DNA from 4 places in the Paenibacillus sp. VMFN-D1 genome. Region 3 is predicted to be linked to each of the others. Evidence: a T-box and tRNA genes for the amino acid it is inferred to sense, from the RefSeq annotation. Region 3 holds a T-box; the other regions hold tRNA genes.
What was found. A T-box is a leader RNA that pairs with one kind of tRNA and senses whether it is charged. The one in region 3 lies ahead of leuS (leucine--tRNA ligase), so its partner is inferred to be a tRNA-Leu.
Positions count from the first base shown of each region.

Region 1: it encodes a tRNA-Leu, which carries the amino acid that the T-box ahead of leuS (leucine--tRNA ligase) is inferred to sense. The anticodon was not compared.
Region 2: it encodes a tRNA-Leu, which carries the amino acid that the T-box ahead of leuS (leucine--tRNA ligase) is inferred to sense. The anticodon was not compared.
Region 4: it encodes a tRNA-Leu, which carries the amino acid that the T-box ahead of leuS (leucine--tRNA ligase) is inferred to sense. The anticodon was not compared.

Region 1 is NZ_QRDU01000002.1:963,984-968,357, forward strand. It holds gene C7820_RS19955 (DedA family protein) at 1-443, shown strand, start outside; gene C7820_RS19960 (xanthine phosphoribosyltransferase) at 535-1,107, shown strand; gene C7820_RS19965 (hypothetical protein) at 1,226-1,555, shown strand; gene C7820_RS19970 (hypothetical protein) at 1,928-2,143, shown strand; gene C7820_RS19975 (YhjD family protein) at 2,202-2,663, opposite strand; tRNA gene C7820_RS19980 (tRNA-Leu) at 2,867-2,951, shown strand; gene C7820_RS19985 (divergent polysaccharide deacetylase family protein) at 3,128-4,036, shown strand; gene C7820_RS19990 (N-acetylmuramoyl-L-alanine amidase) at 4,011-4,374, opposite strand, start outside.
Region 2 is NZ_QRDU01000002.1:179,776-184,149, reverse strand. It holds gene C7820_RS16105 (glutathione peroxidase) at 284-778, shown strand; tRNA gene C7820_RS16100 (tRNA-Leu) at 923-1,005, opposite strand; gene C7820_RS16095 (urease accessory protein UreF) at 1,259-1,918, shown strand; gene C7820_RS16090 (helix-turn-helix domain-containing protein) at 2,008-2,364, opposite strand; gene C7820_RS16085 (PAS domain-containing protein) at 2,613-3,230, shown strand; gene C7820_RS16080 (MarR family winged helix-turn-helix transcriptional regulator) at 3,432-3,815, shown strand; gene C7820_RS16075 (MFS transporter) at 3,825-4,374, shown strand, end outside.
Region 3 is NZ_QRDU01000001.1:203,851-208,224, forward strand. It holds gene C7820_RS00955 (helix-turn-helix domain-containing protein) at 1-1,099, opposite strand, end outside; T-box leader at 1,278-1,513, shown strand; gene leuS (leucine--tRNA ligase) at 1,624-4,068, shown strand; gene comER (late competence protein ComER) at 4,065-4,374, opposite strand, start outside.
Region 4 is NZ_QRDU01000002.1:871,400-875,773, forward strand. It holds gene C7820_RS19515 (carbohydrate ABC transporter permease) at 1-344, shown strand, start outside; gene C7820_RS19520 (glycoside hydrolase family 65 protein) at 409-2,748, shown strand; tRNA gene C7820_RS19525 (tRNA-Leu) at 2,932-3,016, shown strand; gene C7820_RS19530 (AraC family transcriptional regulator) at 3,145-4,074, opposite strand; gene C7820_RS19535 (MFS transporter) at 4,233-4,374, shown strand, end outside.

The sequences.
Region 1 (4,374 bases), on a different contig from region 3:
CCGGCGCGCTGGCCGTTACTTTTCTGGGAAGCATGACCGGGATGATGATCAGCTATTCTCTTGGACGCCTGATCGGGGAACCCCTGCTTCACCGGTATGGAAAATGGGTAAGAATGACTCCGGAGCGGCTGGCTGGGGCGGAGAAGTGGTTCAGGCGTTATGGATCGTTAAGTATTATCGTCGGCTACTTCGTGCCGGGACTCCGGCATTTATCTTCGTATATCGCGGGGACGACGAAACTTCCTGTCAGGGCTTATGTGGTGTATGCGGGAGCAGGTGCCGCCTTGTGGTGCACCACGTTTATGCTGATCGGACATGCCGTTGGATATCATTGGAACGAAATTGCCGGGAGGATGACGCACACCACGATCCGGATCGGGCTGCTTGCTGCCCTTCTTGCACTCGGAGCGGCCATTGGTTTGCTTAGGTGGAAGAAACGCTGACATTTGAAGTTATGTATGGAGTTTCCCCTTGAAGTGGGGGCCCAAGTTATGTTACTTTTACGTCAAAGGAACGGCGTAGGGGGCTATTGAAATGGATAAGTTAAAAGAACGAATTTTACAAGAAGGCGTCATCGTTTCGGATCAGGTGCTGAACTTGGACGGTCTGCTTAATCACCAGGTGGATCCGCAGTTGACGATGGAGATGGGAAAAGAGTTTGCATCCCGGTTTGCCGAAGCCGGTGTGACCCGGGTCGTTACCGTGGAATCGTCCGGGATTGCGGTGGCCTTTGCGACGGCTTACGAGCTTGGCGTACCGCTGGTGTTCGCCCGCCGCAAGAAGACGCTGCTGGCCGATCCGGACGCTCTTTGCGAACGGGTTCCTTCGTTTACCAAAGGGATCGTGACGGATATTATGCTGTCGCGTCATTATATCAGCGAACAGGATAAAGTGCTCTTTATCGATGACATCATCGCAAACGGAGATGCTGCGCGGGGGCTTATCAAAATTATCGAACGCTCCGGCGCGGAATTGGTCGGCCTTGGTGTCGTCATAGAGAAGTGCTTTCAGGCAGGGGCCCGGACCATCCGGGAGCAGGGCATAAGTATTGAACCGCTCGTCCGTATCCAGTCGCTCGAAGGCGGCGTCATCACTTTTGCCGATTAAGCCCGGGATGAAAGCCCGTTTCGCCGCATTTTCCGCGGATAAATCGAAACAATTTCTTTCAACCGGCCGTCTTTTGGCTTATAATATGTATTAGATGATCATGAGGGGAGGCAGCACAATGGGGAAAGAACCGGTAACCGAACAGTATTTCATTGATAAATTGGCCAAAGCAAAGGATCACTTTGAAAGAGCGCTTGATTGCAAGCATACCGAATTCGATGACCTCTATCCCTATATTATAGAGCATCCTCAGTTTTTTTGGTATAAACGTTACGTGGCCTGGTCAGAACTGCTGACCATCGTGGGCATGTGTGATGAGCTAGACTTCTCCTGGAAGGAATTGTTTACCCCTCATCAAGTTGAATATCTGGAAAAACGAGTGATGTCGTCGACGGTGCTCGATTATTGGTACGAGAAGAACGACAGTAAAGAACACGCACAACGTTAATTGCTGAGCGTCGCCTAGAGGTTCAGTTGATTAATATACACACCTTTATACCAACACATTCAGGATCAGCGGCCGATTGGCTGCTGGTCCTTTCTTATAATATCAGAAAAGTGTAAACGCCAGAGCATTGCTTCCTGATATTGCAAGAAAAATTACCTTTTAACGCGGTCTGTCTTCTTTGAAGATACTTCGATAGAGGTTTTCTTAATCATGGGGGATGACTTTAACGAAAAATGCCATTGAACCCGCTCAGTCTTGTGTATAATAAAGGTCGGTAAACACCGATTCCATTGTAAGATATGCGGGAAAAGCATATACTTATCCATGTTTATTACATGAAGAGATTGCTTCAGAAGCAAAGGAGGATTGGAGATGATCAGCGATGAGGAATTGGATGTGTACCGCCAATCCGGAGAGCAGGTCCGGGTGGTTCGCGACGGCATCGAAAGCAATGATGTGACCGGGATTGTTGTAGCTTGGGACGGCAGCCAGGTGCTGATCCGCCGCCGCAACCGCAAAGTGGTCAAGCTGGACCGGAACTACTTGTTCCAGCCTGCGAGCGCTCCGCGTCAAAGCCCTCTGGAATAATAGCAGAGCCGTCTGGTTCGGTTCCCATTGGTTCATATCGGGGGACTCCAGGCGGCTCTTATGGTTTGGAGCCCTCCTGAAAATAGGGAGCAGCGGGGTGGTCCATATGGTGAGTAAAAGAAGAGACGGGAAGGAGAGAACGGTCTTCGGGAGAGAAAGGATCCAGCCCGAGATAAACTCTCATCCGGACGAGCATCTCGTTACGAAAAGCCGGCCAGAGGATATTCATTTCGTCGGTGTAGCCTCTGCAGGAATATTCCGCCCTGACCCCGGTATCATCTTGTAAGATTCGAAGGATCCGGATCTTGCGTCTTCTCATTTCCCGCTTGACTTCAGCGAGCAGCGTGCCGGCCTGCCGGTCGCCGTTCACAATCAATTCCGAATACAACTGGGGCGTCTTGAATACGCCGCTCTCCTCCATAATCCGAATGTCCCGTTCGAAAACTTTATGAATAAAAATCAGGAGCAGATAACTCTTAATCAGCGATGCCTCTTCCGACGTCATGCCGGGTGCTGCCATACATATCACCACCTTTACGAACTTATGTTCTTATTTTACCCGCAAATGCTTGGATTATTCAATAGATAGGAACTGGAAATTGTTCAGAATGAAGAGGAGATTAAACTTTTTATGAAAAAGTGTTGACTATACCTGTCCAGCATGGTATGATCTATCTTGTCGCCGCGAAAGATTGAATCTTTCAAAGAGTGACCGACCGATTTGCGGTCGTGGCGGAATTGGCAGACGCGCACGGTTCAGGTCCGTGTGGGCTAACCCCCCGTGGAGGTTCGAGTCCTCTCGACCGCATACATACATAAGGCGTTCCCGTTTTGAACAGCGGGGACGCCTTTTTGTGTTTATTTGTTATTTCCCGTAACTTTCCTGAGAGGGGAGTAGCGGGGATTTTTGCTATACATAATTCCTCCAACTTCCTCAAACAATGAAACCACATCGTGGAGATACCGAGTAAAGGAGGAAGTTGCTTGAGTACATCATCTTTCAATAAGCTGCATCACGGCTGGCGGAATATTGCGGCAGCGGGACTGGCGCTTACGGTTGCGCTTTCTGGTCAAACCGCCCTCGCGGATGGGGAACGATCACTGGCGGCGGAACGGGTCTTTAACGAGCAAGCGGAGCAGCCCGCGGCAGACAAGCGGCAAAGTGACATGAAGCCGGATAAAAAGGTTGCGATCATCATCGACGACTTTGGGAACGGGCAAGGGGGGACCGAAGAAATGCTGTCCCTGCCGATTAAGCTGACCGTGGCCATCATGCCGTTTCTTCCTACCAGTAAAACCGACGCGGAGCTGGCCCATAAACAGGGGCATGACGTCATTGTCCATATGCCGATGGAGCCCAAGCAGGGCAATCCCAAGTGGCTGGGTCCCGGCGCCATTACCTCCAATATGAGCAATGAGGAGATTCGCCAACGGGTGGAGGAGGCCATCGACAACGTGCCGTATGCGGTCGGTATGAACAATCATATGGGATCGAAGATTACCGGAGACGAACGGATCATGTCCATCGTGCTGGAGGTCTGCCGCGAGCGCGGGTTGTTCTTCGTGGACAGCAAGACCAACTACCATTCCGTTGTCGGCAAGCTGGCCGTTCAGATGGGAATGCCTCCGGTGGCCAATAACATATTTCTGGACGACCGGCACACCGTCAGCCATGTCAGCAAACAAATGAAAGCCGTTGAAACCTGGGCGAGCGAACATCAGAACTGTGTAACGATCGGGCATGTCGGCGTGCAGGGGAAAAAGACGGCGGAGGCCATTCGCCAAAGCATCACTGGTATGCAGAATTCCGTATCTTTTGTAGGAATCAGCGATCTCGTCCGGGATATCTGGGATTGGAAGCCGGCGCCTATATTGCCGTCAAATAATAGTTGATTCCGTTCGCGATGGCCTGCGCGATCCTGAGCTGCCCGCGCCGGTTGCACAGCATCGCCCGGTCTGCGGCATTGCTGAGAAATCCGGTCTCTACGATAACCGCAGGATCTTTGATCTGGTTCAGCAGGTAAAACGGGCTTCCCAACCGGACGCTTCCCTTCGTCTGATACAGCGGGTTAAGCTGCTGCTGGATGCTGTCCGCAAGCAGGACGCTGCGCCCTTCGTTCTGGTGAAGCACAAGCGCCCCGTTCTTTGAAGGATTGCGGCCCCAATTGACGTGAAGACTCACGACGATCAGGGTCGGCAGCTGATGGCTTAGCTCCTTGCGCTGCGCAAGA
Region 2 (4,374 bases), on a different contig from region 3:
ATACACCCGCTCCTTCCAAGCTGTAAAGGCAGTCTAAAAATCATGAACCGCGAATTTTGGAACATTCAGGACCTTATTAGCGCTTACATTTTGGCTTTTTGACTTCTACCTCTTCCATGCTCCCGATTTGACGCATTTATGGAATCCAGGTCATTCGGGGACACTGGCTCGCAGGAATATCCGCATTGACTTTACAGTTCAATCGTTTAAAATTAAATTGTGTGCTTGGTAAATGCTTCGGCTGGATGATGATTCATAGCAGTACAAAAGGAGGAGGATGGCAGTGAGCGTCTATGATTTTCAAGTGAACACGCTGCGCGGCAAAGAGGTATCGTTAAAGGAATATGAAGGTGACGTGCTGCTGATCGTGAACACGGCCAGCAAATGCGGATTTACGCCGCAGTTTCGCGGGCTGCAGGAGCTGTACGACGAGTTCCGCGACCATCATTTTCAAATTCTCGGCTTTCCGAGCAACCAGTTTGCCAATCAGGAGCCGGGTACCAGCGAGGAGATCGGCGAATTCTGCCAGATGAATTACGGGGTCACGTTCCCGATGTTTGAGAAGATCGACGTCAAGGGCAGCAACGCCCATCCACTGTTTCAATACCTGACCCGGGAAGCGCCGGGTGTGCTCGGATCGAAAGCGGTCAAGTGGAACTTTACCAAGTTCCTGGTCGATTCCAAGGGCAGGGTCATCAAGCGTTACGCGCCCAAAACGACACCGGACAAAATCGAAAACGACATCCGTAAGCTGCTTGCATCCGGAAAAAGCGAATAGGCAAATCAGCCCTACAAAATAACGCTACTTGCTGCGATCCGAATTCACTAGCTTTGCGGGACCCCGAAATATACGAAAATGCAATAAGCAAAAAAAGAAGCTCCCCTGGATTTCTCCAAGGAAGCTTCTTTCTGTGTTCATAGATGCGGTAGAGAGGACTCGAACCTCCACGGGCGTACGCCCACTACCCCCTCAAGATAGCGTGTCTGCCATTCCACCACTACCGCATAATATCCAAAGTTCATTTAGCGAACTTTTTTATTATACACAAAATCATCCGAATTGTAAAGGGAAATACATTAAAACACCATCCATGTAATATTATATAACACATAAAACAACAAAAACAGTGATTAAGTCGCCCTAACATTGACAAATCACAATATTTATGTAATATTAACTTACAAATAATAGTGATCGATGATTTAACTTCGCAATTCATGTAATATTTATTACCACAACAAAATGGAGGTGACCGCGTTGAACGACAAAAGCACCAAACTGCTCGATTACGTGCAAACGCTGGATAACGACTTGTCGGTCGGAGGCTTCAGCCATGTGTTCGACCTCCAAACCCGGATTGCAGAAGGGCGCATCCAGAGCCAGGAAGAGCTGGAAGGGTTCATCCTTCATCCGATGATGAATCGTTTGGTCCGCCAAGACGGCGCGGCCATTCTGGCGATTTACGCAGCTGCCGACCAACGGGATATCCGTCAGATCGCCCGGATTGACCGGTACATCCTCGGAAGAATCGCTGCCCATGAAAATGATGAAGCGGTGCGCCAACGGGGCAGAAGACTTTTGAAACTGGCCCAGGCTCTGTACCCCTGGCTCAATCTAAAGGTTCTTGACGAACTCGCGCAGAAGGAGCTGTCTCCCGTCTGCCTGGCCACGGCGCATGCCTATGTCAACTATCAGCTCGGGTCCAGCCGCGACCACACCGTTTATGGCTATATGCAATCTGCGGTCTGCACATGCATCCAGCTCGCTGCCCGCTCGCTGAGCATTCCGCCTCACGACGCCAAAGCGTTGGCCGGCAAATGGACGGCTGAAATGGAGCGCGCATGGACAGCGGAGAAAGACTCCCTGCCCACAGACCTTTTCAATATCCAAGAGAACGACTCCCATATCGCCTCGTGATCTCTTTAACAACACCACAAAGGCACTCCGCTCTGCCCTGCCGCAGCGAAGTGCCTTTTCTGTTCCCATGTATGTACTTGACCTTCATCTTACTGATCGCGGGACTGGTTCTTCCGGTATTCCACAAACTTGATGTACTCCTTGATAAACTCCTTCTCGTGATCGGATAGCGGCATTTCGTTTAACTGCCTTCCGTTTTCCCACAAATAAGGATCCTGCTGCTCTTTCACCATATACGGCCCCGGTTCCTTACCCAGAATCAGCCAATCAAGGCTGACGCCGAAAAAGCTCGAAATTTCGATCAATTTATTGGTGCTCGGGGTGGACTTCCCCCTTTTCCAATCTCCGAAATTCCCCGTGCTGATATTAAGCTGCTCGCAAAACGACTTTTTGGTCATCCCCTTCTGCTTAATCAATGCCTCAATACGTCCGTAAATGGATTGCATAAAAAACCGCCTTCCAGTCATGTCGCAAAAAAAACGACGCATTTAAGTAATTTTACGCTTGAAATATGACGCAAAAACGTGTATAGTATTCTTTATATTAGGAATTTCCATACCTATGGCTCTTATTGTATCATTAGTCCCTTTTCTAATCCAACCGCCCTGCAATCATTCACTTCATATCTGACATTACCTTTCCAACGCGATTCGGGCCCGCTTATGACCAATACCAAGACAGGGAGCGACCGCTTTTGCACACACTCGACATTTCTTATCATGAATTGATCCATGCCATGAGGCAATGTATTGCCGTCGTGGATGCCGGAGGAGTTATCATTTCAGTGAACCACGCCTGGATTCAAAGCGCATATGACGAAGGCGTCCCCCAATCCTTTAACTGGGTTGGTATTAATTTTATGCAAATCGCCGACGCCCTTTCAGGAGAAGACGAACAAGACCTGGACAGACTCCAGGCGGTTTTGCAGGGTATTTCTACATACTACAGGAACGAATTCCGGTCGAGCTGCATCCAGCCCTCCCGCTGGTTTCAAATCGAGGCTTTCCCACTCCGGAACGGCGCCAGGGAGGAACCCCAGGGAATGATCGTCTGCCTGTCGGATATCAGCCGAAGCAAGCAGCTCGAGAACGACTTGATGACCGCCTTATCCCAGATCCGCACTCTACGCGGATTGCTGCCCATTTGCGCTGTCTGCAAACGAATTCGCGATGACGATGACTTGTGGAATTCCATCGAGAGTTTTTTGCAAAAGCATGCCCACACCGAATTCACGCACGATATTTGCCCGGACTGCATACGGCGGCTGTATCCCAAGTACTCGTCCATATTGGACACACCTACTCACCAGTAGCTGTACTACCTCCAGTCTCTTCCCCAACCAAACACTTCTTCAAAATCATCGTCAACGCGCCGCAGTTTTTTTCGTTGACGTTCTTTGTTCATATCCATATAATTGTTATGACAATTATATTTTGAAGGAGTGTTTTCCCTGACCCGCTTCTCATCTTCGTCCCAAACGATCGGTTTCCGATACGGAAATATGTCCCGCAGAATGTCTTCTATTTTTGCAGGCCTGCTTAAACCTTACGGCATCACACCCGAGCAATGGTCCGTACTGTACCAGGTTCACCTCCAGGAAGGGATTAACCAGAAGGAACTCGCGCTTCGTTCCGGCAAAGACCAGCCCTCCATCACCCGCATTCTCGATGTGCTGGACAAGAAAGAACTGATTCAGCGCAAGCCGGATCCGGCCGACCGCCGGGCTTATTTAATCTACGCCACGCCAGCCGTGCAGGAGCTGATGAAAGAAACGATCCCGATGGAGCTGAAGCTTAATGACGAGCTGATCGCCGGCATTACGGACGAGCAATTGGAGTCACTGAACCGCATCATGGATCAAATCAATAAAAATATAGATCGAATTTTAATGGAGTAGGAGTCACCTATGAACGACACCCGAGAGAAACTGTGGACACGTGAGTTTATTATGCTTACGCTGTGCAACCTGCTGTTATTTTTAAATTTGCAAATGATCGTATCCCCTCTGTCCGGCTATGTAAAAGAACATTTTCACGCCAGCGCCTTCATGGTCAGCATGTTTACGACCCTGTTCTCGCTGGCTGCGATCGTGGCGCGCCTGTATTCTGCCAAGGCTTTGGAGAGAGGCATCCGTAATCAAATCTTATATATCGGCCTTGCCTTAGCGCTGCTCGCCACCTTCGGTTACCTGTGGAGCGGCACGATGGCACTGCTGCTGCTGATGCGGATCGTGTTCGGCGTGGGCTTCGGCATGGGCAGCACGACGCTGCCTACGATGGCATCCGGTATTATACCGGTCCGCAGGCTGGGCGAGGGCATGGGCTATTTCGGACTGTCGACAAGCATCGCCCTTTCGCTTGGACCTGTTATCGGGACGGCGCTTCTGGAGAACAAAGGGTTCGACACGCTGGTATATGCTACGCTAATCGTTATTGCCCTGATCTTCCCGCTGGTCA
Region 3 (4,374 bases):
GATCGGCACGGGAGCTGTATTCCTGCAGCGCGGAGCGGATATGCTCCAGTTCATTGCCCGGAAGGAGCGCATCTCCCGTTCCCCGGTCGTTTCTGGACTTGGAATTGGCGAAATCGACCAGGGCCGAAATCGGGTGATATTGTCTGCGGGCCAGAAGCAGGGCGATGCCGATGCCTGCCAGCACCACGATGCTAAACAGCATGATGATAAAGCTGCGGATGTGCAGCACGCTGCTGAAAAACTGATCGCTCGGCATCAGCGTCACATACGTCCAGCCGTTCATGTCCGATTTGGTGGACACGACGGAATGCGCTTTTCCGCCCAGCTCCACGCTGTGAATGCCCGGATCGAGGGAAAACAGATGTCCCGTGTCCAGGCCGTTGATCGTTTCACCGTGATTGTTGGCGGCCAGCACCTGTCCGTGATTGTCAAAAATGTACGCAAGCCCCTTGTAGCTGCCCAGAATGGAATCGATCAGACCCGTGAGCTCCGACTCATCGATCAAATACATGACCGTTGCGTGGGGATTCGGGCTGTTCGGCGTAATCGGCACCAGGTAGGCAAGCAGCGACTGCTGCCTGTAAGTGCCCCGGATCACCCGGTCCGCCGGACGCATGGTGGGAAAAGACACGTCGTTCAAATCGCCCATCAGGCTGTCTTTGGACCAATTCTGGAATATGTACTTCTCGCTGAACACGTCCAGGCTGCTAAGCCCCTGCGAGGAGTAAATCCGGTCGTCATGATGAAAATATAAAAATACATCTCCGATAATGGAGCTGGTTGACTTATATTGATCCAGAGCGTCGATCGCCTCCCGGGAATAGAACGGATCATGAACCCGGTAAGAGATCAGGCGGTCGTCATAGGCGATCCTTGAGGCGATGTCGCCGAGCTCCTTCATCCGGCCGTCGACGATGCTTTCCGCCTGCGTCAGCTGGTTCAGATGGCTTTGCTCGATTTCCTCCCGGAGGTTGCCCGCGGCGCTTTGATAGATGAAGACGGTTACAAAAACGAGAGGAAGCAGCAAAATAAACAGATAAGACCATATATATTTCAAAAACAGCTTCGATTTCAAGTACCTTCTGAGGTTACGCTTCAAACTTTCCGCCTCCCTTTGGTTTAATCATAACAAAAAATTCCCTATCGGACATGGAATAATTCCGGCTGGCGGGGTTTTCGGCGGGAAAAGCGGGGCTTGTCCGCCAGGCTGGATACGTTGACTCGATGGATTTTTTTATATATAATATGTTTCAATGTTTCAACCATGAAAAACTGTAAATGAAGCGATGATAAGGGGTATTAGTTCCAGGGATGTCATACAGAGAGCCGGCGGTGGGTGCAAGCCGGTTGACAATTTGGGATGAACTCGCCTTTGAGCTATGGTGTGAAGCGCGTACAGAACGCGTCAAGGATCATCGATTCACCCGCGTTAAGGGTGCAAAGGGAGCGGGGATAAAGCATGTCCTCCGCTAACTAGGGTGGTACCACGGGAATCAAACCTCTCGTCCCTAGCGATGATACGCTATGGATGAGAGGTTTTTTTGTTGCAAACATGAAAGACGAGCGCCGTGCCGTACCGTAATAACGGGCGGGCAGCGGGCGCATTTTAGGAGGCAAATGAGCATGAGTAACCAAGAGCAGGTTCAAGGCCAGGGCTACCAGCACAAGGTGATTGAACCGAAATGGCAGAAGTATTGGGATGAGCATCACACATTCAAGACGACAGAGGATCCTGAAAAGCCGAAATTTTACGCGCTGGATATGTTTCCTTACCCGTCCGGAGCCGGGCTTCATGTCGGCCACCCGGAAGGGTACACGGCGACGGACATCGTCTCCCGCTTCAAACGGATGAAGGGCTATAACGTGCTGCATCCGATGGGTTGGGACGCATTCGGCCTGCCGGCTGAGCAGCATGCGATGGATAAGGGCGAGCACCCTCGGGAAATCACGATCAAGAACATTAACACGTTCCGGCGTCAGATCAAGTCGCTCGGCTTCTCTTATGACTGGGACCGCGAGATCAGCACAACCGATCCGGAATATTATAAATGGACGCAGTGGATTTTCATCCAGCTGTACAAACGCGGCCTCGCCTATGTTGCCGAAGTGCCCGTGAACTGGTGTGAAGCCCTCGGGACCGTACTGGCCAACGAGGAAGTCATCGACGGGAAGAGCGAGCGCGGCGGCCATCCGGTCGTCCGCAAGCCGATGCGCCAATGGATTCTGAAGATTACCGAGTATGCCGACCGGCTGCTGGAAGATCTGGATGACCTGGATTGGAGCGAAAGCCTGAAGGATATGCAGCGCAACTGGATCGGAAGATCGAAGGGAGCTGAAGTGCAGTTCGACATCGAAGGGCATGACGCCAAGCTGACGGTATTTACGACCCGTCCCGACACGCTGTTTGGCGCTACTTATTGCGTGCTCGCTCCGGAACAGGAGCTGGTAGAGCGCATTACGACGCCTGAACAGAAGGATGCGGTGAAGGCCTACCAGGAGCAGGCAGCCCGCAAGAGCGATCTGGAGCGCACCGATTTGGCTAAAGACAAAACCGGTGTGTTTACCGGAGCCTATGCCGTCAATCCGGTGAGCGGCGAGAAGCTGCCGATCTGGATTGCGGATTACGTGCTGGCAGGTTACGGAACCGGAGCCATTATGGCGGTGCCTGGGCATGATTCCCGCGACTGGGAATTCGCCAAGAAATTCGGCCTGAACATCGTGGAAGTGGTCAAAGGCGGAAACGTGCAGGAGGAAGCTTATACCGGGGACGGAGAGCATGTGAACTCAGGCCCGCTGAACGGACTGCACACCGAAGAAGCCATCGCTGCAATGATCGCGTGGCTTGAGGAGAACGGCAAAGGCCAGGGCAAGGTAACCTACCGCCTGCGTGACTGGCTGTTCAGCCGCCAGCGCTATTGGGGCGAGCCGATTCCGATTCTGCATCTGGAGGACGGCACGATGAAGAGCGTTCCGGAGGACCAGCTTCCGCTGCTGCTGCCGGATGTGGATCAAATCAAGCCGTCGGGTACAGGGGAGTCGCCGCTGGCCAACGTCACCGACTGGGTGGAGACGATCGATCCCGAGACGGGCATGAAAGCCCGCCGCGAGACCAATACGATGCCGCAATGGGCCGGCAGCTGCTGGTATTACCTGCGCTACATCGACCCGCATAATGCGGATGAGCTGTGCTCGATGGAGAAGCAGGAGGCATGGCTGCCTGTCGATCTGTACATCGGCGGAGCCGAGCATGCAGTGCTTCACCTGCTGTATGCCCGTTTCTGGCATAAATTCCTGTACGACCTCGGTGTCGTCACGACCAAAGAACCGTTCCAGAAGCTGATCAACCAAGGCATGATTCTGGGAACGAACAATGAGAAAATGAGCAAATCGCGCGGCAACGTCATTAATCCGGACGAAATCGTCGAGCAGTTCGGTGCCGACACGCTGCGCGTGTACGAAATGTTTATGGGGCCTCTGGAAGCGACCAAGCCTTGGAACGAGAACGGCGTGGAAGGCGCGCACCGCTTCCTCTCCCGCGTGTGGCGCCTGATCGTCAGCGAGGACGGCAGCCTCAGCAGCAAAATTACGGACGGCGATGGCAGCGATGAATTCAAGCGGACATGGCATAAAACGATTAAGAAAGTGACCGACGACCTGGAGAATCTGCGCTTCAACACCGCGATCAGCCAGCTGATGATTTTTATCAACGAAGCCTACAAAGCGGATGCGCTGCCGCGTCTGGCGATCGAGAACTTCGTGCAGATGCTGTCGCCGCTCGCTCCGCACATCGCGGAAGAGCTTTGGGAGCGTCTGGGCCATCAGGAGAGCATCACTTACGTACCGTGGCCGTCCTATGACGAATCCTGGACTGTGGAATCGGAAGTCGAAATCGTCATTCAGGTCAATGGCAAAATCGTTCAGCGGGCGATGATCGCCAAAGATATGAGCCAGGAAGCCATGCAGGAACACGCCATGTCGCTGCAGAACGTGCAGCAGGCCATTGACGGGAAAACCGTCCGTAAGGTCATTGCGGTACCCGGCAAGCTTGTGAACATCGTCGCGAACTAATCGGCACCGGGGCCGCCGAACTGGGCGTCACACTTTTCCAGATCTTCTTTGTATTTGCCGTGGGTTGTGGCGATCAGACGGTGAAAGACGCCGGTTAAGCTGCTGTCCAGCAGGGCAAGCGCCTCGGCGGTAATGCCGCCGGGAACGGTTACCCGCTTCTGCAGCTCAAGGGGCGTAAAGCCTCCCTGCGTCAGCAGTTTACCCGTACCGAGCAGCATTTCCCCGGCGATCCACGTCAGTTCGCCGCGGTCCATGCCGGTCGTTTCTACGGCGGCGTTGATCCACTGATCCAGAAAAAAGCTTAAA
Region 4 (4,374 bases), on a different contig from region 3:
TGCCAAAGGACTTGTTCGAATCGGCCTTTATGGACGGAGCTACCCACTTCACGATTTTCAGCCGGCTGATCCTGCCCTTGTCGGTCCCGGCGCTTGCTTCCATCGGCATCTTCCAGTTTCTGTGGGTATGGAACGACTACCTCGTCTCGCTGATCTTTATCGGCAACCAGCCGGAAGTGCAGGTCATGTCGATGAAAATCGCCGATTTGGTCGGCTCCCGCGGCAACGACTGGCACCTGCTGACGTCCGCCGCCTTTATCTCGATGCTGATGCCGCTTGCGATCTTCTTCCTGCTCCAGAAGTACTTCGTCAGAGGACTGATGGGCGGATCGGTGAAAGGTTAACGGTACCGCTGGGTAACATGAACATATAATGAAGCCCTTGCGGCGTAAGGAGCTGAAGTCGAAGATGAGAATGGAAACGTATGTGAGGCCGCAGCCGTTGTACCCTTATGAGGCATGGAGTCTGTCCGAGGAAACGTATGACGAGGCAAACAACCAGCGCAGCGAAAGCCTATTTGCCATCGGCAACGGATATATCGGCATGCGCGGCAATTTCGAGGAAGGCTTTTACGGCATGTTGGGCACCTCCGTCACCGGCAACTATCTGAACGGGTTCTATGACTCCGAGCCGATCGTGTATCCGGAAGGGGCGTACGGGTATCCGGAGCGGAATCACGCGATGCTGAACGTGACCAACGCGCAGCGGATGGAGCTGCGGATCGAGGGCCAGCTGTTCCATCTGAACAGCGGCGTCGTCCACGACTACCGGCGGGAGCTGGACATGAAAAAGGGAATGCTGACGCGCGAGATCGAGTGGGAAGCACCCGGCGGCCAGCGTGCCCGGATCCGGATCCGCCGGTTCGCCGCCCTCCAGCACAAGCATTTGGCGGCGATCCATTATGAAGTCACCGCCCTTAATTTCAGCGGGGCCATCAGCCTGATCTCCGCGCTGGACGGTAAGATCGCATCGCAGAACAACAACGGCGATCCCCGTCTGGGCGCCGTCAAGGCTGAGCCGAGCTTGCTGCTCGAAGATGCGGGCCGTGACGGAGAGCTGACCTGGATGAGACAGCGTACGCGGCATTCGGGATTCGTTCTCCTGACGGCCATGAGCCATGATCTGCAGACGAGTCAGCCCTCCCAGACTTCGGCGTGGTCGGAGAACGAGTATGCGGCATCCGAATTTACCGTTTCACTCCGGCAGGGGGAGAGCGCAGCCCTCACCAAATACGTCACGTACCATACGTCCAAGGATTATGCCGAAGGGGAGCTGCTTGTCCGTGCTGAAGAGGTTCAGCGGATGGCTCGGCAGTCGGGGTTCGAGGTGCTTGCCCAAGAGCAGCAGTCTTTTCTCGAACAGTTCTGGAAAACCGCCGACGTGGAAATCGCCGGCGACCCTGCACTGCAGCAGGGCATCCGCTTCAATGCGTTTCAGCTGCTGCAGTCCGTCGGCCGGGACGGCGTGACCAATATCGGCGCCAAGGGTCTCACAGGCGAAGGATATGAGGGCCATTACTTCTGGGATACGGAAATGTACATGCTGCCGTTCTTCACCTATACCCGGCCGGATATTGCCAGGGCGCTGCTGCATTTCCGCTACGCCACGCTGGACAAAGCCCGCGAACGGGCCCGGGTCATGTCGCAGAAGGGTGCTTTGTTCCCTTGGCGGACCATCGACGGGGAAGAGAACTCGTCGTATTATCCCGCCGGTACGGCCCAGGCTCACATCAACGCGGACATTGCCTACGGGATCAAGCAGTATGTGTCCGCCACCGGAGATTCCGATTTCCTGCTGAATGAGGGCGCCGAAATATTGTTTGAGACGTCGAGGTTCTGGGTGGACCTTGGACACTTCAACCCCGCCCGCGACGGAAGGTTCTGCATCGACGGCGTGACCGGACCTGACGAGTATACGGCCATCGTCAACAATAACGCCTATACGAACCTTATGGTGCAGGATCAGCTGCGCTACGCGGTGCAGGTAGCCGGCTGGCTGGCGGAATCACATCCGGCGGAAGATCAGCGCCTGCGGGCGGCGATCGGCCTGACGGACGAGGAAATCGCGCTTTGGGGCAGGGCAGCGGAGAACATGTTCGTGCCGTATGATGCCGAACTCGGCATCTATGCGCAGGACGATACGTTCCTGACGAAGGCCAAATGGGATTTTCAGAACACGCCGGCCGACAAGTACCCGCTGCTCCTGCATTTTCATCCGCTCGTCATCTACCGCCACCAGGTGCTGAAGCAGGCCGATCTGGTGCTGGCGCTTTTCCTGCTCGGCGAACGGTTCACGATGGAGGAGAAGATCCGGAACTACCGCTACTATGAGCCTTTGACGACGCATGATTCCTCACTGTCGCCGTGCATTCACAGCATCGTCTCGGCCGAGATCGGCGAACTCGAAGAAGCGTATGCTTATTTCGACCGGACGGTGCGCATGGATCTGGATGACATCAACCGGAATGCCAAGGACGGGCTGCATACGGCGGCCATGGCCGGGTCCTGGATGTCCATCGTATACGGGTTTGCGGGCATGCGCCTGGTAGACGGCATGCTGGAATTTGCGCCGGCGCTGCCGGGGCAGTGGGACAGCTACCGCTTCCGGATCATGAACCAGGGCCGGCTTCTGGAGGTGCTTGTCGACGCGGAAGGAACGGGATACGGACTCCTGGAGGGGGAACCGCTGCAGATCCGCCACAAGGGGGAAGAGCTGACCCTTGAGGCAGGGAAAACGGTCAGAAGGTAACGGAACACGGCGGAGTTTTGGAACGAAGGACACCGGGGAATCACCCGGCAGATTCGTCCCGGAACTCCGCTTTTCAACTTTATAAAAAAAGTTTGGCGAAACGCTTGACGATGATAATGGATCCATGGTAAGATCTATCTTGTCGCTAAGAAAAAAACATTTCGAACGTGACCAACTGAATATGCGGTCGTGGCGGAATTGGCAGACGCGCACGGTTCAGGTCCGTGTGGGCTAACCCCCCGTGGAGGTTCGAGTCCTCTCGACCGCATCGTTGATAGGATCATGTGATTGCTGAAAGGCAATGCATGATCCTATTTTTATGTTTATTTACGCCGATAGGCGTTTTTTTTATTCTCTTCAGGATTGTGATTACAGACTGAGCCGGGGGCTTTTGGATCAGGGCACCCGGCCTAACTGCTCCCGAAGCCGCGTGATGTCGCTGATCGGCGGAAGGCCGAAAAGCCGGGCGTATTCGCGGCTGAATTGGGACGGACTTTCGTAACCGACTCGAAAAGCAACATCCGCTGCATCGGCAGATTCGGATAACAAGAGACGGCGGGCCTCCTGCAGCCGCAGCTGCTTTTGGTACTGCAGCGGGCTCATGGCCGTGACCTCCTTAAAATGACGGTGCAGGGAGGAGGGGGCCATATGGGCAGCGGCCGCCAGCTCATCGATCCGCAGCGGCTCCATGTATTCCCGCTTCAGCTGCTCTACCACCACGGCAATCCGGTTCGAGCTGCTTCCCCTCAAGGCCATTTGCCTTAATACGTCTCCTTGCTCTCCCTGCAAAACCCGATATAAGATTTCACGAACGATGAGCGGTGCCAGTATCGGTATATCCTCCGGGTTATCGAGCAGGCGTGTAAGCCTGACAGCCGCGTCCAAGAGAGGAGCAGTCGATTGTTCTACGAATAACCCCCGTTTCGAACGGAGCTTCTTCCGGGATACCGGATTAGCCTCGTTTACTAAGTCCAAAGCATCTTTTAGGTTTAGTTTAAGCCTGAAGCACAAATAAGGCACATCAGGCGATGCTTCAATAATCTGTGCGGAGACGGGCAAATCCAGGGAGATAACCAGATAGCTGGACGGCCCATACGTAAAGCTCTCGTCTGCAAGCATGACCACCTTCGAACCTTGGGTGACGATGCACAGCTCCGGTTCATGGACCGAAAACGAAGGGAACGTCGTTTTCGAACTGCGAATCAGGGAAAGGGAAGGAATGAGCGTCTCGTGAATGCCGTCTCCGTCCGTATGTTTTTCCATCAATAGGGACAATTCCTTTTGATACGAAACCAGGGAATTGGCGTGGTTGGATAAATCCCGCATGAATTGTTTTCCCCTCCTTATCTATGTCCATTATAAACCCTGTTGGGTCCAGCGATGAATCGTTTTGAGAGAATCAGGCAATCATTTGCGATTTTTAGACTACCTCTGCTTTTTTCAGCTGGTTCATAATCAGGTTGAAAGAAAGGAGAGGAAGAGGAATGGATAAGCGCATTTTCATTCTGGCGCTGGCTGCCTTTACAGTAGGCTCCGTTGAACTGGTCATTGCCGGGATTTTGGATATGATCGCCCGGGACCTTCGCGTTTCCGTCGGTGTGGCCGGCCAACTGGTTTCGGTGTATT